DNA from 3 places in the Cellulomonas taurus genome. Region 1 is predicted to be linked to each of the others. Evidence: predicted binding sites of a transcription regulator. Region 1 holds the regulator's gene; each other region holds the start of a gene.

Region 1 (10,540 bases):
GGGCGTCGGTGTCCACCGCGGTGGAGTCGGTCAGCACCGGGATGACCACCTCGGAGGCGCCCACCCCGATCCGTGCCTGGTCCGGGTTGGCCTGGGGCACCGCGACGTTCCGCTGGATGCCGAAGTCCAGGCCGCTCACCAGGGTGCGCGGCGCGATCACGACGTCCGTGGCGATGCTGCCGACGTGCAGACCGGTGAGCGGGTCGTTGCTCGCCAGGTCCGGCAGGACGCCGACATGGTGCCCGGCGGCCGGGGTGACCTGGATGTCGTACTTGCCGGGGGCCAGACCCGGGAACACGAAGTCCCCGACCTGCGGGTCGTCCAGGTAGGCGGCGGCGTCCGTGTCGACCAGCGCCGTGATCGGCTCGGCCAGCGGCACGTCGTCGCCCTCACCGCCGTTGTCGTCGCCGTCCGGCCCGAAGGCGTAGCCGGCCACGATCTGCACCACCGGGGAGGCGACACCGGTGGAGTTCTCGGTCCGCGCGAACGCGAAGTCCGGGTCGTCGTAGACGTTGCCGACCACCTGGGAGGCGCTGGAGTCCAGCGTCACCGAGGCGGCGTTGCGCAGGTCCACCGCCCAGCCGTCGACGGAGCCGTCCACCGAGTTGACCAGCCGGCCGCCGTAGTCGAGCGCGGTCGGGGTGACGGTGATCTCGGCCTTCCCTATCGCGCCAGTGGTGAACGGCACGCTCGGCACGAACCGCAGCGCGGTGACCTCGGTGCTGTCAGTCGGCGGGGTGCCGGTGGTCCAGGTGATGCCGGTGCCGCCGGTCACGTCGGTGACCAGCGCCGCCTGCACCGACTCGGGCGCATCCGTCGTGTACTGCACCGTCGCGGCCGAGGTGTCGGAGACCACGGTGACGGCGTTCAGGACCAGACCGCCCAGACCCGTGGTGCCACGGGCGTCGCCGTCGAAGGGGAGCAGGTCGACGAAGCTGCTGTCGGCCATGTCGTCCGAGGTCCGGTTGCCCCAGGACACGGTGTAGGTCACCGGGGTGCCCGCCGTGGTCGAGGTGACGTTCGTGGTCTTGCTGACCTGGATGCTCTGCGGCACGTTGACCGACAGCACCGAGGTGACGCCGGCCGTGCTGCCACCGGCACCGTCCGAGACGGACGTGGCCTTCGCGGTGACGGTGAGCGTCGTCGGCTGGGCCATCGCCGGGTCGAGGGTGACCGACAGGGTGACCGGCGCCTGGGCGGCGGCGCTGTCCACGGCGATGTCGCCCAGCCGGTAGACCAGCGTGGTCGTGCCGTCCGCATTCGCGGTGTACTCCGGGGTGATCGGCTCGCCGTTCCACTGCGAGGAACCGCTCTGCAGCGTGACCCCGGCGGGCAGCTTGACGGTGTGGGGAGCGCCGACCGGTGCGCGTCGGGAACACCTAGCCACCCGTCACGCTGGGTCGATATCGATCACACCGTCAGCTCGCCCTGGCCGTGTTCGGCCCTACGTGGAAGCTCGGACACCCGACCGCGCGGTCACCCCGCGCCCGGCCCGGATCACCCGGTGCGGACGCGCCACCGCCGTCTACGCTGGACGGCATGGCTCGCGTCCTGCTGTTCCTCCTGATCATCGCCCTCGCCGTCTATGCGGCGGTGGACGTGACCAACAGCGACTCCCGCGACCGGCGCGGGCTGCCCGCCGGGTTGTGGCTCGTGATCGTGGTGATCTTCCCGATCCTGGGACCGGTGCTGTGGTTCGTGGTCAGCCGGTCGCAGCGCGCGGCGACCGCCGGCGGCCCGGGTGTCGGTGGCGGCGCCGGACGGCCGTCAGCAGGCCCAGGTCAGCCGCGTCGCGGGCCGGTGGCGCCGGATGACGACCCGGACTTCCTGTGGCGGTTGGAGCAGGAGCAGCGCAAGCGCCAGCGCGAGCAGGGCGACACCGACGGCACTGTCGACGAGGGTCGCTCCGAGTAGCCGGTCGGAGCGCCGGTCCTGCCTGCTCGGGCCCGGGATCGTCCCGGCCCGGTCGGCTCAGATGCCGGAGTAGGAGTGCTTCCCGGTGACGAACAGGTTCACCACGGTGAAGTTCGCCAGCACGGCCGCGTAGCCCACGAATACGAAGTAGGCGGCACGACGACCGGCCCAACCGCGGGTGGTGCGGGCGTGCAGGTAGGCGGCGTAGACCACCCAGGCGATGAAGGTGCCGACCTCCTTGGGGTCCCAGCCCCAGTACCGGCCCCAGGCCTGCTCGGCCCAGATCGCGCCGCCGATCAGGGTCAGCGTCCAGAGCACGAAGCCGATCGCGTTCAGCCGGAACGACAGCGCCTCGAGCTGCCGGGCCGAGGGCACCGTGCGCAGCCACGCGAAGGCGGGGCCGGTCACCCGCCAGCGGGCCAGGCCACGGTTCTTCTCCACCCGGGACCGGCCGGACTCGCGTCCGTCCTGCAGCAGCTGGAGGACGGACGTGGCGAAGGCGACGGTGAACACGCCGGTGGCGGTGATCGCGACGCCGACGTGGATGACCAGCCAGTAGTTCTGCAGGGCGGGCTGCACCGCGTCGGCCTGCACGTAGAACGCGTTCAGGCCGAGCACCAGGGCCAGCACCGCGATGCCCATCACCACGACGCCGAGGAACGGGATCACCCGGCGGCGCTGCACCAGGACCAGCACCACCGCGGCGACGAAGGTGCCGACCAGGGTGAACTCGTACATGTTGGCGGTGGGCCAGCGACCGGCGGCGATGCCCCGGGTCACGATGCCGATACCGAGCAGGACGAGCCCGAGCCAGGAGGTGCTGCGGGCGATGCCGTTCGCCGCGCGGGAGTTCGCCACCCCGGTGTCGGCCGGTTCCTCGGCAGCGGCGGGCGGCTGGTCGTCGACCGGGAGGATCAGGCCGCCCCCGGCGCCGACGGCCGCCTTCTCCGCCTTGGCGGCGGCGATCTTGCGCGCCCGCTCCCGGCGGTGCTCGGCGGTGGCGGCGTCGGCCACCCGGGCCAGTGCCACCGAGTACGCGATCAGGGCGATGGTGAATGCCGTCGCGGCACCCCAGACCAGCAGGGTGCTGATGTCGCCGATTGCCATGTTCCGCCGTCCTCCGTCAGCCCACGCGTCGCACGTCGGGGTCACGATCGAGCAGGCGGTCCATCGCCCGGTCCAGCTCTGCTTGCAGCCCCACGTCGTCACCGCGTGCCAAGGCCGCGGCGGTCACCACTGTACGGCCAGTGCCGGGACCTTCGTCCTGAGACCCGGTGGGGTCTGCGTCACGCAGGCGCAGCCAGATCCGGCGGCGCGGGATGAACAGCGAGGCGGCCAGACCGGCGAAGGCGAGCAGCGCGAACACCAGCACCCAGAGCAGCGAGGGGTCGTGCCGCAGGTCCAGTGCCACGAACCGGGGCAGCGACTCGAAGCTGATCGTGCCCAGCCCGTCCGGCAGATCCACCGTCTCGCCCGGTCGCAGGTACAGGGTGAGGGCGGTGCCGTCGTCCTCGGTCACCTGGGTCAGGCCGGTCTCGTCCAGCTGGTAGACGTTCTGCGGGATGCCGTCGTCCAGCCCCAGGTCACCGGTCCAGACGGCGAGCGCCAATAGCGGGTCGTTCGGCTGCGGGTCGGTGGAGCGGTACACCCCGGCGCCGATGGACTCGGCGGTGGGCAGCAGCACCCCCTGCAGGCCGATCTGCGGGCCGGAGGTCACGTCGGGGACCTTGATGACGCCCTGGGAGGTGTACACGGTGTCCTGCGGCAGGAACGGGACGGCACCGGAGAAGGTGACGTTGCCCTCGGGGTCCCGGACGGTGACCTGCGGGGCGTAGCCGTTGCCCTGGAGGTAGATCTTGGCGCCGCCGGTCTCCAGCGGATGGTTCACCTTGATGATCTCCGACCGCGGCTCGGCACCCGGTTCGGTGAGCGTGACGTCGGCGGTGAAGTCGCGTGACTGCAGGGTGTCCGGGTCGAACCGGCTCTCGAAGGAGTCCAGCCGCAGGCTGAACGGTGCCAGCGAGGACGGGTCGAAGGCGGTGCCGGACTCGAAGGTGTCGTAGTCGCTCTGGGTGTTCGCGAACGCCCGGCCCTCGACGATGATCGCCTGCCCCCGGTAGTGCAGCAGCTGTCCGGTGGCGACGGCGATCAACAGTCCGACCAGCGCGAGGTGGAACACCAGGTTGCCGGTCTCACGCAGGTACCCGCGCTCGGCGGCGACGCTCCACACGCCCCGGCCCTCGTCCTTGACGTCCACCCGGAACCGGCGACCGGCGCCCAGCACCGCGGCGGCCCGGCGGGCGACCTGCTCCGGCGTCCCGTCGAGCTCGCCCTCGGCCCGGGCCGGGAAGCGGTCGAAGCGGCGCGGGGCCTTGGGCGGACGGCTGCGCATCGCCCGCCAGTGCGTCTTCGACCGGGGCAGGATGCAGCCGACCAGGGAGACGAACAGCAGCAGGTAGATCGCGGAGAACCAGATCGACGAGTACACGTCGAAGACCTGCAACCGGTCCAGGAACGGGCCGAGGGTCGGGTGGTCGGCGAGGTAGGTGGCGACCTTGTCCGGGTCCTGGGCGTTCTGCGGCCAGACGGTGCCGGGCACGGCGGCCACCGCGAGCAGCATCAGCAGCAGCAGGGCGACCCGCATGCTGGTCAGCTGCCGCCACATCCAGCGCAGCCAGCCGACCACGCCGATGGACGGCACCTGCGCGGGCGCCGGGCTGCCCGGCTCGCTGAACGCGTCCTCGAGGCCCTCGGGGCGGTAACTGCTCTGGGTCATCGGGTCACACCGCCGGGATGAAGGGCTGGGAGTCGGTCAGGATGCCTTGCAGCCAGGTCGCCAGGTGCCCCCACACCCCGGTGACCATCGCGAGGCCGAGTGCGATCAGCAGACCGCCACCGACCCGCATCACCGCGACCTTGTGCCGGCCGAGCCAGTTCAGCACCCGGCGGCTGCGCTGCACCCCGAAGGACACCAGCACGAACGGGACACCGAGGCCGATGCAGAACGCCAGGGCGAGCAGCGCACCCCGGCCCGCCGAACCCCCGTCCAGCGACAGCGCGAGGATCGCCGCCAGGGTGGGGCCGATGCAGGGGGTCCAGCCGATGCCGAAGGTGATGCCGAGCACCGGGGCGCCCCACAGCCCGGCGCGCGGGGCGATCAGGCGGCGACGGTCCTGCTGCCAGAACGGCAGCAGTCCGCAGAACGCGAGGCCCATCACGATGGTGACGACACCGAGCGCCCGGGTGACCGGGTCCTGCCACTGCAGCAGCAGTCGACCGAGCGACCCGGCCAGCGAGCCGTAGGCCAGGAACACCGCGGTGAATCCGGCGACGAAGAGCAACACCCCGGCGACCAGGCGGCCACGGGCGGGTCGGGTCTCGGTCGCGACCCCGAGCCGTCCGGGCTGTGCGGGCAGCCCACCGGTGGGCGCCACGGCCGCCGACATGCCACCGAGGTACCCGAGGTAGCCGGGCACCAGGGGCAGCACACAGGGCGAGGCGAAGGACACCAGTCCGGCCAGGATCGCCACCGGCACCGCGACCAGCAGCGATCCGCTCGCTGCGGTCTGGGCGAAGTCGGCGCCCACCGACGCCGGGATCACGCCGGGTCCTCGGCCAGGGCCTCCTCGACCAGAGCACGCAGGGTCGATCCCTCGGCCATGCCGACGATCCGGGCGAAGACCTTGCCCTGGCGGTCCAGCACGACGGTGGTCGGGGTCGCCTGGATCGGGACCACGCCCTGCAACGCGGCGACCGCCGCCTTGTCCCGGTCGTCGATGCTCGGGTAGGGCACGTCGAAGGTGCGCTGGAAGGACTCGGCGGCGCCCGCGTCGTCCACCCCGTTGATGCCGAGCACGTGCAGGCCCTGGTCCGCGTAGTCGTTGGCGATGTCGACCAGGTCCGCTGCCTCCTCGCGGCAGGGCGGGCAGGCGGCGTACCAGGTGTTCAGCACCACGACGTCACCAAGCCAGTCGCCGGTGTCTTGGGCGGCGCCCGCGTAGTCGGTGCCGGAGACCGAGACCGGCCCCTGCCGGTCGCCGACCACCCAGGAGGTGAAGGACCCGTCCTGCGACTGGTACCCGGCGTCGGTGGTGGCGCTGCCGGAGGGCGAGCCGGCGGAGCAGGCGGTGAGGGCGAACAGACCGGCGGCCAGTGCGGCGGCGGTGACGGTCCGGCGGCTGATCCGGGAGGTCATGCCCCTGCCACCGCCGAGGCACCGGGCAGGAGGTCGGCGGCCGGTTCGGTGTAGCCGATGCCCACCAGCCGATCGTCGTCGTAGGTGATGCTGGTCAGGCTGGCGAGGGAGCACTGGCGGCGACGGGGGTCGTGCCACAGCCGACGGTTCTCCAGCGCCCGGCGGGTGATCCACACCGGCAGCTGATGGCTGACCAGCACCGCCTCGTGACCGCGCGCCTCGTCCCGGGCCCGCTCGACCACCGCGACCATCCGGGCCACCTGCTCGGTGTAGGGCTCGCCCCAGGACGGGCGGAAGGGATTGACCAGCAGCGGCCAGTGCCGCGGGTGACGGAGCGATCCGTCGCCGACCCCGAAGGTCATGCCCTCGAAGGCGTTCTCCGCCTCGATCAGACCCTCGTCGGTGCGGATCTCCAGGCCCAGGGCGGCCGCGATCGGCGCGGCGGTCTCCTGGGCGCGCTGCAACGGGGAGGCGTAGAGCACCGTGACGTCCCGGCGCGGGCCGTCGGCCTCGCCTGCCAGGTACGCGGCCACCTTCTCGGCCATCGCGACGCCGCGCTCGGAGAGGTGGTAGCCGGGCAGCCGGCCGTACAGCAGCCCCTCCGGGTTGTGCACTTCGCCGTGCCGCATCAGGTGGACGGTGGTGGTGACCATGGGGTCAGTCTCGCAAACGAGTCTGGGTGCCCGGGACTAGTCGTCGTCCCGGTCGGTCTGCAGCGCCGCGCCGACCGCCGCCATCGCCTCGCCGAGTGCCCGCAGCTGCTCCGGGGAGAGCACGTCGACCAGGTGGTGTCGCACCGAGCTGACGTGCGAGGGGGCCGCGTCCGCCAGGCGCTGGTAGCCGATCGGGGTCATGGTGCAGTTCACGCCGCGGGCGTCCTGCAGGCAGGGGGTGCGCTCGACCAGACCGGCCGACTCCATCCGCCGGATGGTGTGGGTCAACCGGCTGCGGGAGTGCGCCAGCTCACCGGCGAGCTCGGACATCCGCAGGGTGCGCTCCGGCGCCTCGGAGAGCCGGACCAGCACCTCGTACTCGCCGAGGGACAGTCCGGTGTCCTGCTCCAGCTCGTGGCCGAGCACGTCCAACAGTCGCGCCGTACCGTCGCGGTAGGCCCGCCACCAGCCCTGTTCGTCGTCGTTGAGCCACTGCACCTCGGTCACCGCAGCATCCTTCCACGCCACCCCTTGCATCCTGGTCGCCACTGTAGTAGAAATCTCAACTACCAGCGATTGACGCTTCAACTATCGAGGATGGACATCATGACCGCTCTCCCCACCGGCCTCGTCGCCGGCACCTGGAACATCGACCCGTCGCACACCGAGGCGTCCTTCACCGTCCGTCACGCCGGCATCTCCAAGGTGCGCGGCACCGTGGCCGTGACCGGTGGCACCATCACCGTGGGCGACGACCTGGAGGTGTCCGGGGTCACCGCGACGCTCGACCCGTCCACCATCTCCACCGGTGACGCCGGTCGCGACGGCCACCTGAAGAGCGGCGACTTCTTCGACGTGGAGAAGTTCGGCGACTGGACCTTCACCTCCACCTCGGTGAAGAACGACGGCGACGACTACGTCGTGACCGGCGACCTGACCATCCACGGCGTGACCAAGTCCGTCGACCTGAAGGTCGAGTTCGGTGGCGCGGCGACCGACCCGTTCGGCAACCAGCGCGCCGGGTTCTCCGCCGCCCTGACGATCTCCCGCAAGGAGTTCGACCTGACCTGGAACGCCGCCCTGGAGACCGGTGGCGTCCTGGTGTCGGACAAGGTGAACATCGCCCTCGAGGTCTCGGCCATCAAGGCCTGATCTCCCCCAGCCCACGAGGGCCCGGTCGCGCACTCCCCCTGCCGTGACCGGGCCCTCGTGCTGTGCGCGGGTGCTGGCGCAGCTCGGCGGCGGCGAGTTCGGTGGTTCGGCCCCGAGTGCGGTGGCTGGGGTGCCGAACTCGGGGCGGATGTGCCGAAGTCGACGGCAGCCGGTCAGGAAGTCGGCGGCGGGTCGGTCGGAAGTCGGCGCTGGGGCGGTCAGGAGTCGGCGCTGAGGCGGCGGGCGTGGAAGGCGACGATCTGGAGCTCGGAGCCGAGGTCGACCTCGCGGACCTCGACGTCGTCCGGGACCCGGACGGTGCGCGGGGCGAAGTTCAGGATGCCGGAGACCCCGGCGGCCACCAGACGGTCGGCGGTCTGCTGGGCGGCGGAGGCGGGCGTGGCGAGGATGGCGATCGTGGCCTGACCCTCCTGGACCACGGCCTCCAGCTCGGTGGCGTGCCGCACCCGGTGCCCGGCGACCGTCGTGCCGACCACACTCGGGTCGGTGTCGACCAGGCCGACCAGCTCGAAGCTGCGGTCGGCGAAGCCGGAGTAGGTGGCGAGCGCGTGGCCGAGGTTACCGATCCCGACGATGACCAGACGGCGCTCCTCGGTCATGCCGAGCACCTGGGCGATCTGGCGGCGCAGGCTGTCCACCTCGTAGCCGACCCCGCGTCGCCCACCCGCACCGAGGTACGACAGGTCCTTGCGCAGCTGCGCCGGTGAGACCCCGACCAACTCGGCCAGCTGGTCGGAGGACACGGTGTGCACGCTCTCCGATGCCAGACCGCCGAGCGAGCGCAGGTATCCCGGCAGTCGGGCGACGGTGGTCGACGGCAGGGGGCGCACGGTCCCAGGTTAGAGCGTCGAGGACCGGTTCATGGCCGCGACGAGCAGATCGGCGTCGATCTGCCAGTAGCCAGCCCGCCGGCCGTCGACCTCCAACACCGGGAGCAGCTCCCCGTAGACCTCCGCCGCCGGGCGACCGTCCCCGGTGCGCACGGCGGGGTCGTCGACGTCCAGCTCGACCCAGTCGGTGCCGCAGACCTCCCGCACGACGTCCCGCGCCGCCTCGCAGAGATGACACCCCGAACGGGTGTAGAGCGTGACGCGGCTGGGGGTGGGCGGTGTGGGCACAGGACGAGCGTAGGCCGCTTCGTTACAGTGGCCGGGTGCCCCAGCCCACGACTCACGACGGCAGTCACCAGCCGACGGTGGACGGTCGGGTCGTGGGCGAGATCGTCGCCGAGACCACGGCGCCGCCTGCCCCGTCACCGGTGGCCGCGTTCTTCGACGTGGACAACACGATCATCCGCGGGGCCAGCGCCTTCCATCTGGGCGTGGGCCTGTACCGCCGCGGATTCTTCAAGACGGTCGACGTGCTGCGGTTCGGGCTCAACCTGGCGCACTACCTCACCTTCGGCGAGAGCAAGAAGCAGATCGACGAGGTGCGGGACCGGGCGCTCAGCATCATGCGCGGCCGCTCGGTGGCCGAGGTGCTGACGCTGGCGGAGGACGTCTACGACGAGGTGCTGTCGCTGCGGATCTTCCCCGGCACCCAGCGACTGCTGGAACAGCACCTGCGGGCCGGCCACCAGGTGTGGCTGGTCACCGCGACCCCGACCGAGATCGGTGATCTGATCGCCCGTCGACTGGGTGCGACCGGGTCGCTGGGCACGATCGCCGAGCACACCGACGGCTTCTACACCGGGCGGCTGGTCGGCGACATGATGCACGGCGAGGCGAAGGCCGAGGGTGTCCGGGCACTGGCGGAGAAGCTGGGGCTCGACCTGAGCCAGTCCTTCGCCTACGGCGACTCCGCGCACGACGTGCCCCTGCTGTCCGAGGTCGGCTTCCCGTGCGCGATCAACCCGGACGCCCGCCTGCGACGGCACGCGGCAGAGGTCGGCTGGCCGATGCGCGAGTTCCGCAACCGGCGCGCGCAGACCCGTCGTGGCGTCGACGCCGCCACCGCGGCCGGATCGATCTGGGCGCTCGCGCTGGTCGCCCGTGCCATCCAGCGACGCCTCCGTGGCCGCTGAGTCACCGGCGAGTCCGCACGCGGGAGCGCGGGCGGACGTGCGGGCCGGACGGATCGACGACGCGCAGGCGCTGGCCGAGCTGGCGGCGCTGACCTTTCCGCTGGCCTGCCCGGCGGACATGCCCGCCGCGGATCAGCGAGCGTTCATCGCGGCACACCTGACGGCTGAGCACTTCGCCGGTCACCTGAGCACCGCCGGGCACCTGGTGATCGTGGCCGAGGACGCCGGGCGGCTGGACGGGTACACCCTGACGCTGGTCGGCGAGCCGTTGGACCCGGAGCTGTCGGCGGTGGTCGCCGATCCGGTCAGCACCGCGTACCTGTCCAAGTGCTACGTGCATCCGCGGGCGCAGGGCAGCGGCCTGGCCGGTCGGCTGATGGCCGCCACCCTGGATGCCGCCCGCGCGGCCGGGGCGGTGCAGATCGTGCTCGGGGTGAATGGCCAGAACGCGCGGGCGCAGGCGTTCTACCGGCGGGCCGGGTTCGCCGTGGCGGGCGAGCGGACGTTCACCGTCGGCCGACGCGTCGAGCGGGACCTCGTCCTCAGCCGCACGCTCTGAGGTTGCGCAACCCGGGGGTTGCT
Region 2 (10,540 bases), 460 kb from region 1:
CCAAGGCGGTGACCTACCACTCCTCGCGGGGCGTCCCGGCGAAGGAGCTGGTCGACCGCTGCCGTCGCACCCTGGACCGGGTGCAGGCCGAGGGCATCGAGCAGCAGTTCGCCGAGCAGCGGTGCTGGCTGGACGACTTCTGGGCGCGCAGCGACGTCGAGGTGCCCGGTCAGCCCGAGCTGCAGCAGGCGGTCCGGTGGAACCTGTTCCAGATCGCGCAGGCCACCGCCCGCGCCGAGGGCAACGGCATCCCGGCCAAGGGCCTGACCGGTTCCGGCTATTCGGGTCACTACTTCTGGGACACCGAGATCTACGTCCTGCCGTTCCTGACCTACACCTCGCCGCGGATCGCCCGGAACGCCCTGCGGTTCCGGTACACGATGCTGGACGACGCCCGGAAGCGGGCCGCCGAGCTGAACCAGAACGGCGCGCTGTTCCCGTGGCGGACGATCAACGGCGAGGAGGCCAGCGCCTACTACGCCGCCGGGACCGCGCAGTACCACATCGACGCGGACATCGCCCATGCCGTCAAGCAGTACGTCGCCGCGACCGGGGACGAGGGCTTCCTGGCCCGCGAGGCGGTCGACATCCTGGTGGAGACCGCGCGGATGTGGGCCGATCTGGGCTTCTGGCGCGGGCACAACGGTGACAGCAGCTTCCACATCCACGGCGTGACCGGCCCGGACGAGTACACCACCGTGGTGAACGACAACCTGTTCACCAACGTGATGGCCCGGGCGAACCTGCGCGCCGCCGTGGACGCGGTGACCCGGCTGGCCCAGGACGACCCGGGCTCGCACGCGGCGCTGATGGAGCGGCTGCACCTGACCCAGGACGAGCTGGACGAGTTCGCCCGGGCCGCCGAGCGGATGGCGATCCCCTTCGACGACCGGCTCGGCATCCACCCGCAGGACGCCCAGTTCCTGGAGAAGGAACTGTGGGACCTGGCGAACACCGACCCGTCCAAGCGCCCGCTGCTGCTCTACTACCACCCGCTGGTGATCTACCGGTTCCAAGTGCTCAAGCAGGCCGACGTCGTGCTGGCGCTCTTCCTCCAGGGCGACCAGTTCACCGCGGAGCAGAAGCTGGCCGACTTCGACTACTACGACCCGCTGACCACCGGTGACTCCACGCTGTCAGCGGTCGTCCAGTCGATCATCGCCTCCGAGGTCGGCTACCAGGAGCTCGCGCTGCGGTACTTCACCTCGGCCGCCTACGTGGACCTGGCCGACCTGCACCACAACACCTCGGACGGGGTGCACGTCGCCTCTCTGGGTGGGGTGTGGAGCGCACTGGCCTGCGGCTTCGGCGGCATGCGGGACCATGGCGGCGTCATCTCCCTCGACCCGCGACTGCCCGAGGTGTGGGACGGGTTGACCTTCCGGATCACGATCCGCGGCACCCGGGTGCGGGTCGACGTCCGGCACACCGAGCTGCGGCTCACCGTGGAGGACGGCGACCAGGCGAACCTCGTGGTGCGGGACCGTCCGGTCACCGTCCGCGCCGGCGAGCCGGTCACCATCGCCCTGGCACCGGCCCCGCGCCTGATCGGCACGCCGACGGTGCGGGACATCGAGGGCAGCCGCCGCGCCGACGGCACGGTCATCACCGCCAGCGTGCCGGACCACCCGGCCATCGCCGTCACACCGCCGGGGAGCTGACGCCTCAGCCTGAGCACAGCCCCGTCGGCCTACAGTCGGCCGATGGACCGCGCCCAGATCTTCGCCCTGATCGCCGGGGCCGTCATGATCACCGCGATCTGCCGTCGCAAGGGGTGGCCCGCGCCCCTGGTGCTGGTCGCTGCCGGTCTGGTGGTCTCGGCGATCCCCGGCGTGCCCGAGTACGACATCGACCCCGAGCTGATCCTGGAGTTCGTCCTGCCGCCGCTGCTGTTCTCGGCGGCCCGGTCGTCGTCGTACCAGGACATGCGGCGGTCGCTGAACTCGATCGTCCGGCTCGGGGTCGGCCTGGTAGTGGTGTCGGCGGTGGCGGTCGCCTTCGTCGCCTGGGCACTGGTGCCGGAACTGCCGTTCGCCGCCGCCCTGGTGCTCGGCGCCGTGGTCGCCCCGCCGGATGCGGTGGCCGCGACGGCGGTGGGACGCAAGCTGGGTCTGCCGCGTCGGCTGATGACGGTGCTGTCCGGCGAGAGCCTGATCAACGACGCCACCTCGCTCACCCTGTACAAGGTGGCGCTGGCCGGGGTCGCCTCCGGCGCCTGGGCCTGGTCGGCCGGGCTGGAGACCTTCGCGCTGGCGGTGCTGGTCGGCGTCTCGCTCGGCCTGGTGATCGGCGGGGTGGTGCACGCCCTGCGGCTGCGCTTCGACGACTCGGTGGTGTCGTCCACGGTCGCGCTGCTCACCCCGTTCGCCTGCTACTGGGGCGCCGAGCACCTGGGGGGCTCCGGCGTCCTGGCGGTGGTCGCCGCCGGGCTCTACCTCGGCCACACCGCCCCGCGCGCCGGGTACGCGACCCGGCTGGTGCAGGACCCGATCTGGGAGACCCTGGACCTGCTGCTGGAGTCCTTCACCTTCGCCCTGATCGGGGTGCAGCTGCCCTGGCTGATCGCCGACGTGCGCGCGTCGAACGAGGGCCTGCGCCCCGCCCTGGTACTGGCCGTCGCGGTGTTCGGCACCGTGCTCCTGGTCCGGCCGCTGTACGTCTTCGCCACCACCTGGGTGGACAACCTGCGCCTGCCCGGATCACACCGGGAGACCTCGGACTCGCTCTCGGTGAAGGAGTCCGCGGTGGTGTCCTGGGCCGGGATGCGCGGGGTGGTCACCCTGGCCGCGGCCGCGGCGATCCCCGCCGTCGCCGATGCCACGGACTTCCCCGACCGGGCGACCCTGCAGCTGGTCGCCTACAGCATCGCGATCGGCACCCTGCTGCTGCAGGGCCTGAGCCTGCCCTGGCTGATCCGGCTGCTCGGGGTGCGGTCCGAGGACGCCGTCCGGGACCGTGCCCAGGAGGCCCAGCTGCGGATGGCCACCGGCCGCGCCGCCCAGCAGGTGATCGAGGAGCGGCGCCGCCGGTGGGAACCGACCCTCGGGGCCGCCCGCGCCACCGTGCTGACCCGGGGGCTGGCCGAGGGCATCGCCCGCCGTGAGCGGGCCACCGTCGTGATGCTCGACCCGACGATCGCCAGCGACGAGGATCTGGCCAAGGTCAGCACCGACCGCAGCCGAGCCCTGCAGGACCTGCGCCGGGACGTGGTCGCCGCCCAGCGCGCGGTGCTGATCGAGGAGCGCGACGCCGGGCACGTCGACGAGGTGGTGATCCGCCAGGTGCTGCGCGAACTGGACCTGGAGGACGAATCACTGGACGCCGCGCCGATCAACCGGATCTAGCCGTCTGCGCATAGCGCCCGAACCGGACAGCGCGCCCGGGCCCAAGGTCCGTGGGACGTGTGACCCAGACTTTGTGAATGCAGTCACGTAGTCTCGTTCTCACGAGGTCACCGTCGCCCTCACCCCATTCCATCGGATACACCCGGGAGTCCCGCGTGACCACCACCACGAGCACTGACACCGGCGTCGCCGCTGCCATCGACCAGCTGGTCGCAGGCGCCACCAAGGCACTGGCGGAGTACGCACGTTTCACTCAGGAGGACGTCGACCGCCTGGTGAAGAAGGCAGCCGTCGCCGCCCTCGACCAGCACGGCCACCTCGCCGAGCTCGCCGTCCAGGAGACCGGACGCGGCGTCTTCGAGGACAAGGCCGTCAAGAACATCTTCGCCTGCGAGCACGTCACCAACTCGATGTCCGCCCTCAAGACCGTCGGCGTGATCAACGAGGACGAGATCAACGGCATCACCGAGATCGCCGAGCCGGTCGGCGTCATCTGCGCCATGACCCCGGTGACCAACCCGACCTCCACCGCGATCTTCAAGTCGCTGATCGCGCTGAAGACCCGCAACCCGATCATCTTCGCCTTCCACCCGAACGCGCAGCAGTCGTCGGTGGCGGCGGCGAAGGTCGTCCGGGACGCGGCGATCGCCGCCGGCGCCCCCGAGCACTGCATCCAGTGGGTCGAGGCGCCGTCGATGGAGGCCACCAGCACCCTGATGAACCACCCCGGGGTCTCCACCATCCTGGCCACCGGCGGCAACGCGATGGTGAAGGCGGCGTACTCCTGCGGCAAGCCCGCCCTGGGTGTCGGCGCCGGCAACGTCCCGGCCTACATCGAGAAGTCGGCCAAGCTGAAGCGCGCCGTCAACGACGTGGTGCTGAGCAAGTCCTTCGACAACGGCATGATCTGCGCCTCCGAGCAGGCCGTCATCATCGACGACGAGATCTACGACACCGCACTGGCCGAGTTCGCCGTGCTGCACGCCTACCGGGTCTCCAAGAAGGAGAAGGCGCTGCTGGAGAAGTTCATCTTCGGGGTCGAGGCCAAGGGCAAGAACTGCGCCGACGCCAAGCTGAACCCGACCGTGGTCGGCAAGTCCCCGCAGTGGATCGCCGAGCAGGCGGGCTTCACCGTCCCGGCCGACACCTCGATCATCCTGGCCGAGGTCACCGGGGTCGGCCCGCACGAGCCGCTCACCCGGGAGAAGCTGTGCCCGGTGCTCGCCGTGCTGCGCGCCACCAGCACCGAGCAGGGCATCCAGCTCGCCGAGCAGATGGTCGAGTTCGACGGCCTGGGTCACTCGGCCGCGATCCACACCCAGGACGAGGCCCTGACCGTCGAGTACGGCCGCCGGGTCAAGGCGATCCGCGTGATCTGCAACGCCCCGTCGTCGCTGGGCGGCATCGGCGACATCTACAACGCCTTCATCCCGTCGCTGACCCTGGGCTGCGGCTCCTACGGCCACAACTCGGTGTCGAACAACGTGTCGGCGATCAACCTGGTGAACATCAAGCGAGTGGGCCGGAGGAACAACAACTTGCAGTGGTTCAAGGTCCCGGCCAAGACGTACTTCGAGCCGAACGCGATCCGTTACCTCTCCGACATGGCCGACGTCGAGCGCGTCACCATCGTCACCGACTCCACGATGACCACCCTCGGCTTCGTCGACAAGGTGCTCGACGTGCTGAACCGCCGGTCCAACAAGGTCTCGGTCCAGATCATCGACCAGGTCGAGCCGGAGCCCTCCGTGCAGACCGTGCAGGCAGGCGCCGCCCAGATGCGGCACTTCCGCCCGGACACGATCATCGCCCTCGGCGGTGGCTCCCCGATGGACGCCGCCAAGGTGATGTGGCTGCTGTACGAGCACCCGGAGATCGTGTTCAGCGACCTCAAGCAGAAGTTCTTCGACGTCCGCAAGCGGGCGTTCAAGTTCCCGGTGCTCGGTGACCTGGCCAAGCTGGTCTGCATCCCGACCACCTCGGGCACCGGCGCCGAGGTCACCCCGTTCGCGGTGATCTCCGACCCGGAGGCGGGCAAGAAGTACCCGCTGGCCGACTACGCCCTGACCCCGACCGTGGCGATCATCGACCCGGTGCTCACCTCGAAGATGCCGCGCTCGCTGGCGGCGGACTCCGGCTTCGACGCCCTGACCCACGCCACCGAGGCATTCGTCGCGGTCTACGCCAACGACTTCACCGACGGCATGGCGCTGCAGGCGATCCGGCTGATCTTCGACAACCTGGCCCAGTCGGTGAACGGCGACCCGGCCGACCCGGAGACCAAGGCGGCCCGGGAGAAGATGCACAACGCCGGCACCATCGCCGGGATGGCCTTCGGCAACGCGTTCCTCGGGATCGTGCACGCGATGGCCCACGTGATCGGCTCCACCTTCCACCTGGTGCACGGCCGGACCAACGCGACCCTGCTGCCGCACGTGATCCGGTACAACGGCCAGATCCCGACCAAGCTCACCAGCTGGCCGAAGTACGAGCACTACGTCGCCCCGGAGCGGTTCCAGCAGATCGCCCAGATGCTGGGCCTGCCGGCCGAGACCCCGGAGCAGGGCGTCGAGTCCTACGCCCTGGCCATCGAGGCGCTGCGGGCCAAGGTCGGCATCCCGAACTCCTTCCAGGCCCAGGGCGTGGACGAGCAGGACTTCCTGTCCCGCCTGGACGAGGTGGCGATGGGTGCCTACGAGGACCAGTGCGCCCCGGCCAACCCGCGGATGCCGATGCGCGAGGACATGAAGGACATCATGACCGCCGCGTACTACGGCACCTCGGTCGAGGAGGTGAAGGCCCGCAAGGTGGCCCCCGCCGCCGAGTGAGTCGTCCGACCACGGGTCGCCCACGGTGACCCGACGACCAGTGCCCCGTCCGCTGCGGCAAGCGGACGGGGCACTGCTGCGTCCCAGGTCCTGCCCAGGGCGGGATGTCACACTGACGCCATGCGACGCACCCCTGCCGCCCTCGCCCTGACCGTCCTGCCGCTGGCCGGCCTGCTCCTGGTGGGCTGCGCCGAGGCCCGGGACGCCGTGGACCAGGCCCAGTCGGCCGTCGAATCCGCCGGTGCCACCGTGGATCAGCTCGGTGAGCTCGCCGACCGGGCGGCCGCCGCCATCGACGACGCCGGTGCCACCCTCAACGACGCCCGGGAGCGGGTCAGCGGCACCACCGCCGCCGCCCAGGACGCGGTGACCCGCGCCGGGACCGCCCTGGACGAGGCCGATGCCGCCGTGGACGCCGCCGCGGCCGATGGTTCCGCCGCCGCCCAGGACCAGCTCGCCCAGGCCCAGACCGACCTGGAGGAGGCTCGCAGCGCGCTGGACGCCGCCGCCGGATCGGTGGACGGCGCGACCGCCGAGGCCCTGCAGGCGCTCTCCGACAAGCTGGAACAGGTCGCCGGGGACGTGCAGTCGGCGCAGAACTGAGAATCGCCCGCGCGGAATCCTTGTCGCTCGGCACCGTCCTGCCGATCCGTGGGGTATGGCGACCCATCGCACCACCCTCCGCAAGCGGCAGCACGCCGCCTGGTGGGTGGTGTGCGCGTGGTCGTCGATCCTGATCCTGGTGCTGATCGGACTGCTCGCGGCCGCGGGGCTGTGACCGGCTACCCTCGGCGGGGATGAGCACCCACGACCTGCCCTCCGGGCGCTGGCGCGACGTCGCCCACGCCACCGGCCTGCTCGGCGACGACGGCACGCCCCGCGCCACGATCTTCGCCGAGATGTCCGCCCTCGCCGCCCGCACCGGGGCGATCAACCTCGGCCAGGGCTTCCCGGATGTGGACGGCCCGGAGTCGGTCAAGCGGGTGGCCGCCGAGGCGATCGCCGCCGGGGCCAACCAGTACCCGCCCGGCCCCGGCATCCCGGAGCTGCGCGCGGCGGTCGCCTCGCACCAGGAGCGGCACTACGGCCTGCATGTCGACCCGGACCGCGAGGTGCTGATCACCACCGGTGCCACCGAGGCGCTGGCGGCGAGCATCCTCGCGCTGGCCGGACCGGGTGACGAGGTGCTCACCCTCGAGCCGTTCTACGACTCCTACGCCGCGGTGATCGCGCTGGCCGGTGCCCGGCACACCACGGTGCCGTTGCGGGCGACCGCGGACGGGTTCCGCCTGGACCCGGACGAGCTGGACGCCGCGGTCACCGACCGCACCCGGATCATCCTGGTGAACACCCCGCACAATCCGACCGGCGCCGTCCTGACCGCCGAGGAACTGCGTCGGGTGGTCGCGGCCGCGCACCGGCACGACGCGCTGATCCTCACCGACGAGGTCTACGAGCACCTGGTCTACGACGGACTGCGGCACATCCCGGTCGCGACCCTGCCCGGAGCCGCCGAGCGCACGCTGACCGTGTCCTCGGCGGGCAAGACGTTCTCCTTCACCGGGTGGAAGATCGGCTGGCTCACCGGACCGGCGGCCCTGGTCGACGCCGTGCGGACCGTCAAGCAGTTCCTCACCTTCACCACCGGCGCCCCCTTCCAGCCCGCGATCGCGCACGCCCTCGCCCTGGAGACGCTCACCGATCCGGATTCCGGCTGGATCGCCGGCCTGACCGCGTCGTTGGCGGCCCGCCGTGACCTGCTCAGCGCCGGACTCGCGGATGCCGGGTTCACCGTGGTCCCGGCCCGGGGCACCTACTTCGTGATCGCCGACGCCGCCCCGCTCGGGGTGGACGACGCCGCGGTGTTCAGCCGGGAGCTGCCGGAGCGCGCCGGGGTGGTCGGCGTCCCGGTCAGCGCGTTCACCCGGGCCCCCGGCCTGCTCCGGTCGGCGGTGCGGTTCACCTACGTCAAGCAGGAGGCGGTGCTGCACGAGGCGGTGCGTCGCCTGGCAGAGTTGCGGCCATGACCACCTTCGTCGACCTCCCCGCCGGGCACCCGCTGTGGTCCGAGGCGCTGCCGGTGTTGCAGGAGCTGCGGCCGGAGCTGACCGCCGAGCAGCTGGAGCAGGTGCTGGCCGAGGGCACGCCGCAGGGGTTGCGCTTCACCGCCGCGGTCGACGACGGGGCGGTGCGCGCGGTGGCCGGGTGGCGGGTGCTGGCGAACACGCACGCCCTGCGCAAGCTCTACGTCGACGACCTCAGCACGGCCGCCGACGCCCGGTCCCGCGGTTACGGCTCGGCGCTGCTCGGTGAGCTCGCCCGTCGTGGCCGCGCGCTCGGCTGCACCCGCCTCGACCTGGACTCCGGCGTCCAGCGGTTCGACGCCCACCGGTTCTACCTGCGCGAGCGGCTGCACATCTCCTCGCACCACTTCGTCTTGCCGCTGGACTGACCGGCACCAGGCGACCCGAGGCGCACGCCGGGCGGTCGCGCTAGACCGCGTGCGACCAGCCGCCCCGCCGGTACGCCGGGGTCGCCAGCGCGAGCACCAACAGCGCGGTGACCGCCGCGCCGAACATCACCGTGCCCATCGCCGGGGCGTCCTCACCGAGCAGACCGACCAGCGGGCTGACCAGACCGGCCACCCCCGCCTGGCAGGCACCGATGAAGGCGGCAGCGGTCCCGGCGCGCTCACCGTGCCGGGACAGCGCGATCGCCGAGGCGTTCGGCGGGATGAAGTTCAGCACCGTCAGCAGCAGGAACAGCACCGCCAGCAGGCCGAACAGCCCGCCGACGTCCGTCAGCACCAGGGCGAGCAGCACCGCCGTGAGGGCGACGCAGGCGGGCAGCGCCGCGCGGATGATCCGGATCGGCGCGACCTTGCGCACCAGGGCCGCGTTGATCTGCGCGCCACCGACCAGGCCCAGCCCGTTCACCGCGAAGATCAGCGCGAACTGGTTGGCGCTCAGGTCGAAGCCCTCGCGCAGCACGAACGGCGATCCGACCACGTAGCTCATCAGCACCGCCTGGCCCAGGCCGGGCATCACGGCCAGCGCCACGAAGTGCCGGTCCCGGACCAGCACCCGGTAGCCGCGCCAGGCACCGCCCACCGACCCGATCCGGCGCTCGGCCGGCAGGGTCTCCGGCAGCCGGGCCAGCACGACGAACCACAGCACCACGCCGTAGAGCGCGAGCGCGCCGAAGACCGCCCGCCATCCCCACTGCCCGGCGATCAGCCCGCCGACCGAGGGGGCGAACAGCGGCGCCACCCCGATCACCAACATCAGCCGGGACAGCAGCCGGGAGGCGTCCGGCCCGACGAACCGGTCCCGGATCACCGCCATCGCGACCACCGTGGCCGAGGCGTTGAAGAAGCCCTGGGCCGCCCGGAGCACGATCAGCGGCACGATCGCCGGGGAGATCGCGCACAGCACCGAGGTCAGCACGTGCAGCGCCACCCCGACCAGCACCGGGAGCCGGCGGCCGAAGCGGTCGGACAGCGGGCCGACCACCAGCTGGCCGACCGCGCCGCCGACCATCATGCAGGTGATGGTGAGCTGCGCCATCGTCCCGCTGGTGTGCAGGTCGCGGGCCACATCCGGCAGGGAGGGCAGGTAGATGTCGGTGGAGATCGCCGGGAGGGCGGTCATCACACCGAGCATGAGGACGTACTTGGCGGTGTTCCGACTGACGGGGGTGTGGGAGTTCATCTCGTCCGCCATGGTCCCACGGCGTCCAGGGGGTCAGCGAATCGATTCGACCCGGACCGGTGCCATCCGGCCGATGCCCGCCAGCTCGCGCTCCGGCAGCTCGGTGAGCCGCATCCCCGGCTCGCCCGCCAGCAGCCGCGCGGTCGCCGGGTCCGTCAGCACCGTGGACGGTTCGGCGATGTCGGTCAGCCGCGCCGCCACGTTCACCGACGGCCCGAACACGTCACCGAACCGGGAGAGCACCCGGCCCCACACCACGCTCACCCGGACCGGCGTGACACCGCGAGCACCCTCGGCCAGACCGCCGACCGCCCGCTCCCGCTCCACGTCCAGGTCACCGCCGAGCACCCGGGCCAGTTCGGTCGCCACCGTGGCGCCGGTGCGGATGTCGTCGGCCACGAACAGCACCGCGTCGCCGATGGTCTTCACCACCCGCCCGCCGGTCGCCGTCACCACGTCCCGGACCACCGTCTCGAAGCGCTGCACGAAGTCCGACAGGTCGGTGGACCCGAGCCCGGCGGTGCGCCGGGTGAAGGACACCATGTCCGCGAAGCCGACCGCCCGGGCCAGCGGCAGCGCGGTCGGATCGGTCTCCCCCGTCCCGCCGTCGGCGAACTCCACCGCGTACCGGCTCGCGATCGACGCCAGCTGTCGGCGG
Region 3 (10,540 bases), 1.1 Mb from region 1:
CCTGGAACTGGCACTGCACTGCGACCACCGGGTGGTCGTCGAGGGCGTCCGGTCGCTCGGGCTGCCGGAGGCGTCGCTGGGCATCGTGCCGGGCTGGGGCGGCACCTGGTTGCTGCCCCGCCTGGTCGGGCTGCCCGCCGCGATCGACCTCACCATCCAGCGCCCGGCGCAGAGCCGGCTCACCGACGCGGGAACCGCCGCCGCGATCGGGCTGGTGGATGCCTTGCTGCCCGCCGACGACTTCGCGATGCGTGCGATCGAGTGGACGCTGAGCCACACCGGTGCGCCGGACCGCGACCACTCCCCCCGCACCCCGGAGGCCGACGACGAGGCGACGGCACAGGCGGTGCGCGGATCGTTGGCGGCCCGGCTGCACGATGCGGCACCCGCCTACCCGCGCGTGCTGGACCTGCTCACCGCCACCGACGACCGGGACGCCCACTTCGTCGCCGAGGACGAGGCGCTGGCCGAGCTGCTGGTCTCCGACCAGGCACGGGCGTCGATGTACGCCTCCGACCTGATCGGCCGGGCCACCCGGGCCGGTGGACCGACCGACGCGCTGCCCCGGGAGATCCGCCGGGTGGGGATCGTGGGCGCCGGACTGATGGCCGCCCAGCTCGCGGTGCTGATCGGTGGTCGACTCGGTGTGCCGGTGGCCCTGCGCGAGGTGGACGAGGAGCGGGCGGCGGCGGGTCGGGAGCGGATCACCGGTCTGGTGTCCCAGCTCGCGGACAAGGGCCGGATCGACCCGGCGGTGGCCGACCTGCTCACCGTGGGCACCGACCTGGCGGCGCTGGCGGAGGCCGACCTGGTGATCGAGGCGGTCACCGAGGTCCTGGAGGTCAAGCGCCAGGTCTTCGCCGAGCTGGAGCGGGTGGTGCCGCCGACCACGATCCTGGCCACGAACACCTCCGCCCTGTCGGTCACGGCGATGGCCAGCGGCCTGGACCATCCGCGCCGGGTGGTCGGGCTGCACTTCTTCAATCCGGTGGACCGGATGCCGCTGGTGGAGGTGGTGGCGACCGCGACCGCCGACCCGGTGGCGGTGACCACCGCCGCGGATCTGGCCCGCCGGTGCGGCAAGACCGTGGTGCGCACCGCGGACGCGCCGGGCTTCGTGGTGAACCGGGTCCTGCTGCGGATGCTGTCCGACGTGCTGGCGTCGGTGCAGGACGGGGCGAGCGTGGAGGTCGCCGACCGTGCGCTGGACCCGCTGGGCCTGCCGATGAGCCCCTTCGCGCTGCTGGACCTGGTCGGACTCGGAGTCGGCGGCCACGTGCTCGCCAGCCTGCACCGCGATCTGGGCGACCGCTACCGACTCTCCCCCGGCCTGGACACGCTCACCGAGCAGGGTCGCGCGGTGTCCATGCCCGGACCGGTCGGCACCCGGGTGGTCGACCCGGCGATCCAGGAGGTCTTCGGCACTCCGGGCGACCTGGACGAGGCAGCGGTGCGGGAGCGGGTGCTGGCGGGGTTGGGTGAGGAGATCCGCCTGCTGCTGGCCGACCGGGTCGTAGCCGGGCCCGAGCAGGTCGACCTGGCGATGATCCTCGGTGCGGGCTGGCCGGCCCACCTCGGCGGGATCACCCCGTACCTGATCCGCACCGGGCACCTCGCGCTGTGAGGCTCCGGCACCACTGAGTCCGGCGGCGGCTCCGCCCGCGCGACGCGTTCAGCCGCACGAGGACGGCCCCGGCGATCACTGTCCGCCGGGGCCGTCCTCGTTGTCGGTAGGGATCTCAGAACACGGTCAGCCCGCGGGCACGGAACTGGCCGCGGACCCGCTCCACCAGCTCCGGGGACGGGGCACGGGTGTCGGCGAGCTCGTAGGTCATGCCGAGGGTGGCCCACTTGTCCTGGCCCATCTGGTGGAACGGCAGCACCTCCACCCGGCTCACCGTCGACAGGGTGGACACGTAGTCGGCGACCGCCTCGACGTTCTCCTCCGCGTCGGTCAGCCCGGGCACCAGCACGAACCGGATCCAGATCTCGGTGCCGCTGTCGGCGACCCGGCGGCCGAAGTCGAGGGTGGGCTGCAGCTCGCGGCCGGTGGTCTTCTTGTAGGTCTCCGGGATGCCAGACTTCACGTCCAGCAGCACCAGGTCGATGTCCGCCAGCATCGCGTCCGTGCAGTGCGCCCCCAGGTAGCCCGAGGTGTCGATGGCGGTGTGGATGCCCAGTTCCTTGGCCCCGCGCAGGATGTTGGCGACGAAGGCGGGCTGCATCAGCGGCTCGCCGCCGGAGATGGTGAGTCCGCCGCCGGTCACCTCGAAGACCTTGGTGTACCGACCGATCCGGTTCAGCAGCTCGGTGGCGCTGATCGGCTCACCCCGGCGCATCTCCATCGTGTCGGGGTTGTGGCAGTAGAGGCAGCGCAGCGGGCAGCCGGACAGGAAGGTGGTCATCCGGGTGCCGGGACCGTCGACCGCGGTCACCAGCTCCCAGCTGTGCAGCGAGCCGAGCTCACCGGCTCGCATCGCCGACAGCTTCTCCGACCGGTCGGCGTCGGTGGTGGTCATCCCCGCGGTGCCGGCGCTGGACCGGGTGTGCGATCCGCCGATCACCGGCACGCCCAGGTCGATCACCGGGGCGCCTGTCGTCTGGCTGCTCATTGCTCCAACTCCCTGATGTGGGCCGGGCCCGCCGAGGACCGGATCGGTCCTGCGGCGGGCCCGGCCGTCATGCCTGGTGGATCACAGACCGCCGTGGAACGTCCGGGAGAGCACGTCGAGCTGCTGCTCGCGGGTCAGCCGGACGAAGTTCACCGCGTAACCGGAGACCCGGATGGTGAGCTGCGGGTACTTCTCGGGGTGCTCCATGGCGTCCTCGAGGGTGTCCCGGTTCAGCACGTTCACGTTCAGGTGGTACCCGGACTGGACGTTGTAGGCGTCCATCAGGCCGACCAGGTTCGTGATCTGCTCCTCGCGCTCCCGGCCCAGACCCGAGGGCACCACGGTGCTGGTCAGCGAGATGCCGTCCATCGCCTCGGAGTAGGGCAGCTTGGCCACCGACATCGCGGAGGCGAGCATGCCGTGCGTGTCGCGCCCGTTCATCGGGTTGGCACCCGGGGCGAAGGGCTCACCGCCGCGGCGACCGTCCGGGGTGTTCCCGGTGGCCTTGCCGTAGACCACGTTCGAGGTGATCGTCAGCACCGACTGGGTGTGCAGCGCGTTCCGGTAGGTCTTCTGTGCCCGGATCTTCTCCATGAAGGACCGCACGATGGCCACCGCGATCTCGTCCGCGCGGTCGTCGTCGTTGCCGTACTTCGGGAAGTCGCCCTCGATCACGTAGTCGGTGACCAGACCGTCCTCGTCCCGGACCGGGGTGACCTTCGCGTACTTGATCGCCGACAGCGAGTCCGCCACGACCGACAGACCGGCGATGCCGCAGGCCATGGTCCGCAGGATCTCCTTGTCGTGCAGGGCCATCTCGATGCGCTCGTAGGCGTACTTGTCGTGCATGTAGTGCACGCAGTTCAGCGCGTCGACGTAGGTCTCGGCCAGCCAGTCGAGCAGCTTGTCGTACTTGGCCGACACGTCGTCGAAGTCCAGCACGTCACCGGTGACCGGTGCGGAGACCGGGGCGACCTGCTTGCCGGAGACCTCGTCGCGGCCGCCGTTGATCGCGTAGAGCAGGGCCTTGGCGATGTTCACCCGGGCACCGAAGAACTGCATCTGCTTGCCCACCCGCATCGGGGACACGCAGCAGGCGATCGCCGCGTCGTCGCCCCAGGAGGTGCGGATCAGCTCGTCGGACTCGTACTGGATCGCCGAGGTGTCGATCGACACCTGGGCGCAGAACCGCTTGAAGCCGTCCGGCAGCCGGTTGCTCCACAGCACGGTCAGGTTCGGCTCCGGGGCCGGGCCGATGTTGTAGAGGGTCTGCAGGAAGCGGAACGAGGACTTGGTGACCAGCGGCCGACCGTCCTCACCGATACCGGCGATCGACTCGGTGACCCAGGTCGGGTCGCCGGAGAACAGCTCGTCGTACTCCGGGGTCCGCAGGAAGCGCACGATGCGCAGCTTGATGACGAAGTCGTCGATCAGCTCCTGGGCGAACTCCTCGGTGATGGTGCCGTTGTCGAGGTCGCGCTGCAGGTAGATGTCCAGGAAGGTCGAGGTCCGGCCCAGCGACATCGCCGCGCCGTTCTGCTCCTTCACCGCTGCCAGGTAACCGAAGTACAGCCACTGGATCGCCTCGCGGGCGGTGGTCGCCGGGCCGGAGATGTCGTAGCCGTAGGAGGCCGCCATCTGCTTCAGCTCGTTGAGCGCCTTGATCTGCTCGGAGTTCTCCTCGCGGTCGCGGATGACGTCCTCGACCGAGCGCTCCATGTCCAGCTCGTGGCGCTCCATCCGCTTGCCCTCGATCAGGGCGTCCACCCCGTACAGGGCGACCCGGCGGTAGTCACCGATGATCCGGCCACGGCCGTAGGCGTCCGGCAGGCCGGTGATGATGTGCGACGAGCGGGCGGCGCGGACGTTCGGGGGGTACACGTCGAAGACGCCGTCGTTGTGCGTCTTGCGGTACTCGCTGAAGATCTTGTCGACCTGCGGGTCCACGTCGTAGCCGTAGGTCTGCAGCGACTTGACGACCATCCGCCAGCCGCCGTTGGGGATCATGGCGCGCTTGAGCGGGGCATCGGTCTGCAGGCCGACGATCAGGTCCTTGCCCTCGGCGATGTAGCCGGGGCCGTGCGACGTGATCGTGCCGGGGACGTGGTTGTCGATGTCGTAGACACCCTTCGCGCGCTCCTCGGGGAACATCGCGGTCAGCGTCTGCCACACCTCGGTGGTGCGCTCGGTCGGTCCGGCGAGGAACGAGGAGTCACCGTTGTACGGGGTGTAGTTGCGCTGGATGAAGTCACGGACGTCGATGCCGTCGCACCAGGGGCCGGTGACGAACCCGTCCCAGGCGCCCGCGGTGGCGTCGGCGCCGGTCTGGGGTACTGCGGTGGTGGCCATGAGGAGCTCCCTCGCTTGGTTCTGGGTATTAGTGACGCTATTCACGAGGTCATGGGATGTCTTGGGACCTCTGTCCCGAACCGCCTGGATCGGACTGTGAGGGCGCTCACGGCGCACCCGTCGCGCCCCCTCCCCGAGGCCGCCCCACACCCCGCTCGGACCTCCACCTCCCCGGTCGGCCGCCGCCACGAGGTCGGCAGTTCGCGCCCGCGGTCGGCCACCGCCACGAGGTCGGCAGTCCGCGCCCGAGGTCGGCAGTCCGCGCCGAGGTCGGCAGTTCGCCGGGTCCGTCATGGTCGAAACGCACGACCTCGAACCAGGGGCGGGAGCAGGAGCAGGGGCAGGGCCGGGGGCAGAGGGAGGCGGATGGCGCGTGGGGCCGGGAGGCGGATGGCGCGGGGGCCGGGGTGGCTGGGGGCGCGGGGGCGCGACCGGGCGGTCGCGTCCGGGTCAGCGGCGCAGGGTCGCCGCGATCCGTGATGCGGTCAGGCCGGCGGCGTCGAGCACCTGGGCCCGGGTGCCGTGGGCCAGGAACTCGCGGGGCAGCCCGAAGCTGCGCACCGGCACCCCGTCGACCGCGAGCGCCACGCCCGCGCCGATCCCACCCGCACGCAGCCCGTCCTCGATCACCGCGACCTCGGCGTACTCCCCCGCCAGCCGCGCCAGGGCGTCCGGGACCGGCAGCACCCAGCGGGGGTCCACCACCGTGACGCCCCGGTCCAGCGACGCCGCGACCTCCAGGGCCATCGGTGCCATCGCCCCGACCGCGACGATCAGCACCGGGTCCGGGCCGTCGCGGTGCAGCAGGATGTCCAGACCGTCACGGACCGTCACGGCGGGCAGCGGCTCGGGCAGCGCGCCCTTGGGGTAGCGCAGCACCGTGGGCGCGTCGGCGACCTCGACCGCTTCGCGCAGGGCGCGGCGCAGGGTGTCCCCGTCCCGGGGCGCTGCCAGTCGCAGTCCGGGGACCAGGCTCAGCATCGCCAGGTCCCACATGCCGTGGTGAGTGGCTCCGTCGTCGCCGGTGACGCCCGCGCGGTCCAGCACGATCGTGACCCCCGCCCGGTGCAGGGCGGCGTCCATCAACAGTTGGTCGAAGGCCCGGTTGAGGAAGGTGGCGTAGAGGGCGACCACCGGGTGGAGTCCGGCGAAGGCCATCCCGGCCGCGGTGGTGAGTGCGTGCTGCTCGGCGATCCCGACGTCGACGATCCGGTCGGGGAACGCGTCGCCGAACGGCGCCAGGCCGACGGGTTGCCGCATCGCGGCGGTGATGGCGACCAGGTCCGGTCGCCGGTGACCCAGGGCGACGATCTCCTCGGCGAACACCCCGGTCCAGCCGAATCGGGACGGCACCACCGGCAGTCCGGTCTCCGGGTGGATCCGGCCGACGGCGTGGAATCGGTCGGCCGCGTCCTGTTCGGCGGGCGCGTAGCCGCGACCCTTCTCCGTCAGGGCGTGCACCACCACCGGGCCCCCGGCCGCCCGGGCGCCGCGGAACGCGACCTCCAGCTCGGCGAGGTCGTGTCCGTCCACCGGTCCGATGTAGCTCAGACCGAGTTCCTTGATGATCCCCTCGACGCCGCGGCGCATCATCCCGCCGACCGTGGGTGCGTACGAGCGGCCGTTGTCGTTGACCACCACGACCAGGCGTCGCGGGGTGCCGTCGGCGATGTTGTTCAGCGCCTCCCAGGCCATCCCGCCGGTCAGCGCGCCGTCGCCGATCACCGCGACCACCGTGCGGTCGCCCTCCCCCGCAAGCGCACGGGCGTGCGCGATCCCGTCCGCCCAGGACAGTGCGGTCGAGGCGTGCGAGTTCTCCACCACGTCGTGCGGGGACTCGGCACGGGACGGGTAGCCGGACAGTCCGTCGCGCTGGCGCAGCCGGTCGAAGTCCCGCCGTCCGGTGAGCAGCTTGTGCACGTAGGCCTGATGCCCGGTGTCGAAGACCAGGGTGTCCCGGGGCGAGTCGAACACCCGGTGCAGGGCGAGGGTCAGCTCGACCACCCCGAGGTTCGGCCCCAGGTGGCCGCCGGTGCGGGAGACCCGGTCGACCAGGAACTCCCGGATCTCACCGGCCAGGACGTCGAGCTCCGCCCCGCGCAGCGCGCGCAGGTCGGCGGGGCCGTCGATCCCGTCCAGCAGAGTCATGGCTGCACGGTAGGCGTCCGACCCCGGCATCGCCTGCCGACGCGCAGCACCCCGGGTAGACTTCGGCGGAAAGGGGAACACACCTATGCGCTTCCTGCCCGGGCACCAGCCCAGCTCCGACCTCACCTACGGCGACGTCTTCATGGTCCCGTCCCGGTCCGAGGTCGCCTCCCGCTTCGACGTGGACCTGTCGGCCGCCGACGGCACCGGCACCACCATCCCGATCGTGGTCGCGAACATGACCGCCGTCGCCGGACGCCGGATGGCCGAGACCGTGGCCCGGCGGGGTGGCATCGCCGTCATCCCGCAGGACGTCCCGGTGGAGGTGGTCGCGGATGTGATCGCCTCGGTGAAGGCCAAGCACACGGTGATCGAGTCGCCGGTGACGGTCTCCCCGCAGGACACCGTGCACACCGCGCTGACGCTGATCGGCAAGCGGTCGCACGGGGCGGCGGTCGTCGTGGACGGCAACCGCCCGGTCGGTGTGGTCACCCCCGCCGACTGCCAGAACGTGGACCAGTTCACCCAGGTCGCCGAGGTGATGACCCCGGACCCGACCACCGTCGAGCTGTCGGTGATCGAGTCCGGTGACCTGCAGGGCGCTTTCGAGCGGCTGCACGCCGCCCGCCGCAAGTTCTCCCCGGTGGTGAGCGACGGCGAGCTGGTCGGCGTGCTCACCCAGGTCGGTGCCCTGCGGTCGTCGATCTACCGCCCCGCCCTCGACGACCAGGGCCGCCTGCGGGTGGCTGCCGCGGTCGGGATCAACGGTGACGTGCGGGCCAAGGCCGCCGCGCTGCTGGACGCCGGGGTGGACGTGCTGGTGGTCGACACCGCCCACGGTCACCAGCGCAAGATGCTGGACGCCCTGGCCGCGGTGAAGTCGCTGGACCCGCAGGTGCCGATCGTCGCCGGGAACGTGGTCACCGCCGAGGGCACCCGGGACCTGATCGAGGCCGGTGCCGACATCGTCAAGGTCGGTGTCGGACCGGGCGCGATGTGCACCACCCGGATGATGACCGCCGTGGGCCGACCGCAGTTCTCCGCCGTGCTGGAGTGCGCCGCCGAGGCCCGTCGCCTGGGCAAGCACGTCTGGGCCGACGGCGGGGTGCGACACCCCCGCGACGTGGCGCTGGCACTGGCGGCCGGTGCCTCGCAGGTGATGGTCGGCTCCTGGTTCGCCGGGACCCACGAATCGCCGGGCGACCTGCACGAGGACGGGTCGGGGCGGCTCTACAAGGAGTCGTTCGGCATGGCGTCGGCCCGCGCGGTCGCCGCCCGCACCCGCGGTGGTTCCGCCTTCGACCGGGCGCGCAAGTCCCTGTACGAGGAGGGCATCAGCTCCTCCCGGATGTACCTGGACCCGAAGCTGCCCGGTGTGGAGGACCTGCTGGACCGGATCACCTCCGGGGTGCGGTCCTCCTGCACCTACGTCGGGGCGACCTCCCTGGAGGAATTCCACGACCGCGCGGTGGTCGGCATCCAGTCCGCCGCCGGGTACGACGAGGGACGGCCGCTGCCCGACGGGTGGTGAGGGACCGGGCTAGGGTCACGGTGTGTCTCAGCCGCGCCCTGTCCTCGTCCTCACGCACGCCGCGCACGAGGGTCCGGGTCTGATCGCCCGGGCCCTCGACGGTCTGGTGTTGACCACCCGCACCGTGGTGGACGACCCGTCGCCCAGTCTGCCCCGGGTCGCCGACCTGGCCGGACTGGTCGTGATGGGCGGTCCACAGGACGCCGACGACGACCTCGGCCATCCCGGGCTCGCCACTGAACGACGCCTGCTGGCCGAGGCGGTGGACGCGGATGTCCCGGTGCTCGGGGTGTGCCTGGGCATGCAGCTGCTCGCGATGGCGCTGGGTGCGCCGCTGCACCGGCGGCACGGCACCCAGATCGGCTTCGGGGAGATCGAGGTGGTCGGCGCCGACCCGGTGCTGGCCGCCGCCGGGCCGCGACCCACGGTGCTGCACTGGCACACCGATGCCGTCGACCTGCCGGAGGGCGCCACCCTGCTGGCCCGGGACGAGGTGACGCCGGTGCAGGCGTTCCGGGCCGGGTCGGCGGTGGGCCTGCAGTTCCACCTGGAGGTCGAGCCCACGCTGCTGGACCTGTGGTTGGAGACTCCGGTGATGGTCGCCGACCTGGAGCCGGAGGAGGTGGCGGCGGTCCGGCTCGGGTCGCGCCAGCACCTGGCAGCGCTGCGTCCGGCCGCCGACCTGGGCTTCGCCGCGTTCGCGAGGGATGTCGCTCTGGGCGCGTTCGCCGACCGGGCACGGGAGCGGGCGTGACGGGCAGCGCCGCGCTGGACGATCTGCTCGCGCTCTGCTCCCGCCGACCGATCTGGTCCGCCGATCCGACCGGTGCCTTCGCCGCTGGGACCTCGATCCGGCGCTCCGCCGTGCTGGTGCTGTTCGGCGTCCTCGATGCCCGCCTCGCCGACACCGCCGCCCCCGCAGTCGCCGCCGACCTGGACGTGCTGCTCACCCGACGATCGCGCACCGTCAGCCACCATCCCGGTCAGGTCGCGTTCCCCGGCGGCGGCATCGACCCGGAGGACGCCGGGCCCGAGGCAGCCGCTCTGCGGGAGAGCTGCGAGGAGGCCGGCGTCGACCCGACCGGGGTTCGGGTGCTCGGCACGCTGCCCGATCTGCCCGTCACCGCCTCGCACAACCTGGTCACCCCGGTGCTCGGCTGGTGGGACCGTCCGCACCGGGTCGCGGCCAGCGATCCGGCCGAGACCGTCGAGGTGTTCCGCGCACCGGTCGCCGACCTGATCGACCCGGCGCACCGGGTCACCGCTGTCCTGCACCACGGCGGGCACGAGTACCGTGGTCCGGCGTTCCAGGTGGAACGCGGGATCGTGGTCTGGGGTTTCACCGCATTCGTGCTCGACCGGATCCTGGACGCGGCGGGCTGGGCGGTCCCGTGGGACCACGACCGGACGATCCCGGCGCCGCGCTGAGACGCCGAGCGCTCAGCGCCCCGGGACCGATCGGTGCCCCGACGACCCGACGACCCGACCCGTGAAGACGACGAGGAGACCCGTAGTGGCTGTCAGGCCCGAGGCCGAGGTGCCGATCACCCCCGCACTGGTCCACGACCTGCTGTCCGCCCAGCACCCCGACCTGGCGGACCTGCCCCTCGGGGCAACGGTCGAGGGCTGGGACAACGTGAGCATCCGCCTGGGCGACACCCTCGCCGTCCGACTCCCCCGCCGGGCGATGGGCGCCGACCTGGTGCGCAACGAACAGCGCTGGCTGCCCATCCTGGCGGCGCACTGCCCCCTCCCGGTACCCGTCCCCGTGCGCACCGGGATCCCCACCGTCGACTACCCCTGGGCGTGGAGCGTCGTGCCCTGGTTCGACGGATCGACCGCCGCCGCACAACCGGTGGCCGACCGCGCCGTGTGGGCCACCGTCCTGGCCGACGCCCTG

The links. The regulator Rex, encoded in region 1, represses fermentation and respiration genes when NADH is low (regulators of the CRP and FNR family bind a similar motif). The targets are predictions, from matches to a motif close to CTTGTGAANNNNTTCACAAG.
Region 2: a site for Rex is predicted at 3,415-3,434, ahead of adhE (bifunctional acetaldehyde-CoA/alcohol dehydrogenase). Genes of this name have one in related genera too.
Region 3: a site for Rex is predicted at 4,990-5,009, ahead of pflB (formate C-acetyltransferase). Genes of this name have one in related genera too.

The regions. Positions count from the first base shown of each region.
Region 1 covers NZ_CP051884.1:344,483-355,022, reverse strand. The annotation lists gene HGK68_RS01605 (beta strand repeat-containing protein) at 1-1,387, opposite strand, end outside; gene HGK68_RS01600 (PLD nuclease N-terminal domain-containing protein) at 1,540-1,914, shown strand; gene ccsB (c-type cytochrome biogenesis protein CcsB) at 1,972-3,021, opposite strand; gene resB (cytochrome c biogenesis protein ResB) at 3,038-4,690, opposite strand; gene HGK68_RS01585 (cytochrome c biogenesis CcdA family protein) at 4,695-5,516, opposite strand; gene HGK68_RS01580 (TlpA family protein disulfide reductase) at 5,513-6,109, opposite strand; gene HGK68_RS01575 (histidine phosphatase family protein) at 6,106-6,762, opposite strand; gene HGK68_RS01570 (MarR family winged helix-turn-helix transcriptional regulator) at 6,799-7,299, opposite strand; gene HGK68_RS01565 (YceI family protein) at 7,369-7,914, shown strand; gene HGK68_RS01560 (redox-sensing transcriptional repressor Rex) at 8,133-8,765, opposite strand; gene HGK68_RS01555 (glutaredoxin family protein) at 8,775-9,053, opposite strand; gene HGK68_RS01550 (HAD family hydrolase) at 9,146-9,958, shown strand; gene HGK68_RS01545 (GNAT family N-acetyltransferase) at 9,948-10,517, shown strand; gene HGK68_RS01540 (LacI family DNA-binding transcriptional regulator) at 10,540-10,540, opposite strand, start outside.
Region 2 covers NZ_CP051884.1:807,006-817,545, reverse strand. The annotation lists gene HGK68_RS03745 (glycoside hydrolase family 65 protein) at 1-1,661, shown strand, start outside; gene HGK68_RS03740 (Na+/H+ antiporter) at 1,704-3,344, shown strand; gene adhE (bifunctional acetaldehyde-CoA/alcohol dehydrogenase) at 3,500-6,172, shown strand; gene HGK68_RS03730 (hypothetical protein) at 6,293-6,775, shown strand; gene HGK68_RS03725 (molybdopterin oxidoreductase) at 6,831-6,950, shown strand; gene HGK68_RS03720 (pyridoxal phosphate-dependent aminotransferase) at 6,970-8,199, shown strand; gene HGK68_RS03715 (GNAT family N-acetyltransferase) at 8,196-8,624, shown strand; gene HGK68_RS03710 (multidrug effflux MFS transporter) at 8,665-9,894, opposite strand; gene HGK68_RS03705 (adenylate/guanylate cyclase domain-containing protein) at 9,916-10,540, opposite strand, start outside.
Region 3 covers NZ_CP051884.1:1,477,735-1,488,274, reverse strand. The annotation lists gene HGK68_RS06875 (3-hydroxyacyl-CoA dehydrogenase NAD-binding domain-containing protein) at 1-1,624, shown strand, start outside; gene pflA (pyruvate formate-lyase-activating protein) at 1,740-2,612, opposite strand; gene pflB (formate C-acetyltransferase) at 2,694-4,961, opposite strand; gene HGK68_RS06860 (1-deoxy-D-xylulose-5-phosphate synthase) at 5,412-7,109, opposite strand; gene HGK68_RS06855 (GuaB1 family IMP dehydrogenase-related protein) at 7,195-8,640, shown strand; gene HGK68_RS16245 (type 1 glutamine amidotransferase) at 8,663-9,394, shown strand; gene HGK68_RS06845 (NUDIX hydrolase) at 9,391-10,068, shown strand; gene HGK68_RS06840 (aminoglycoside phosphotransferase family protein) at 10,154-10,540, shown strand, end outside.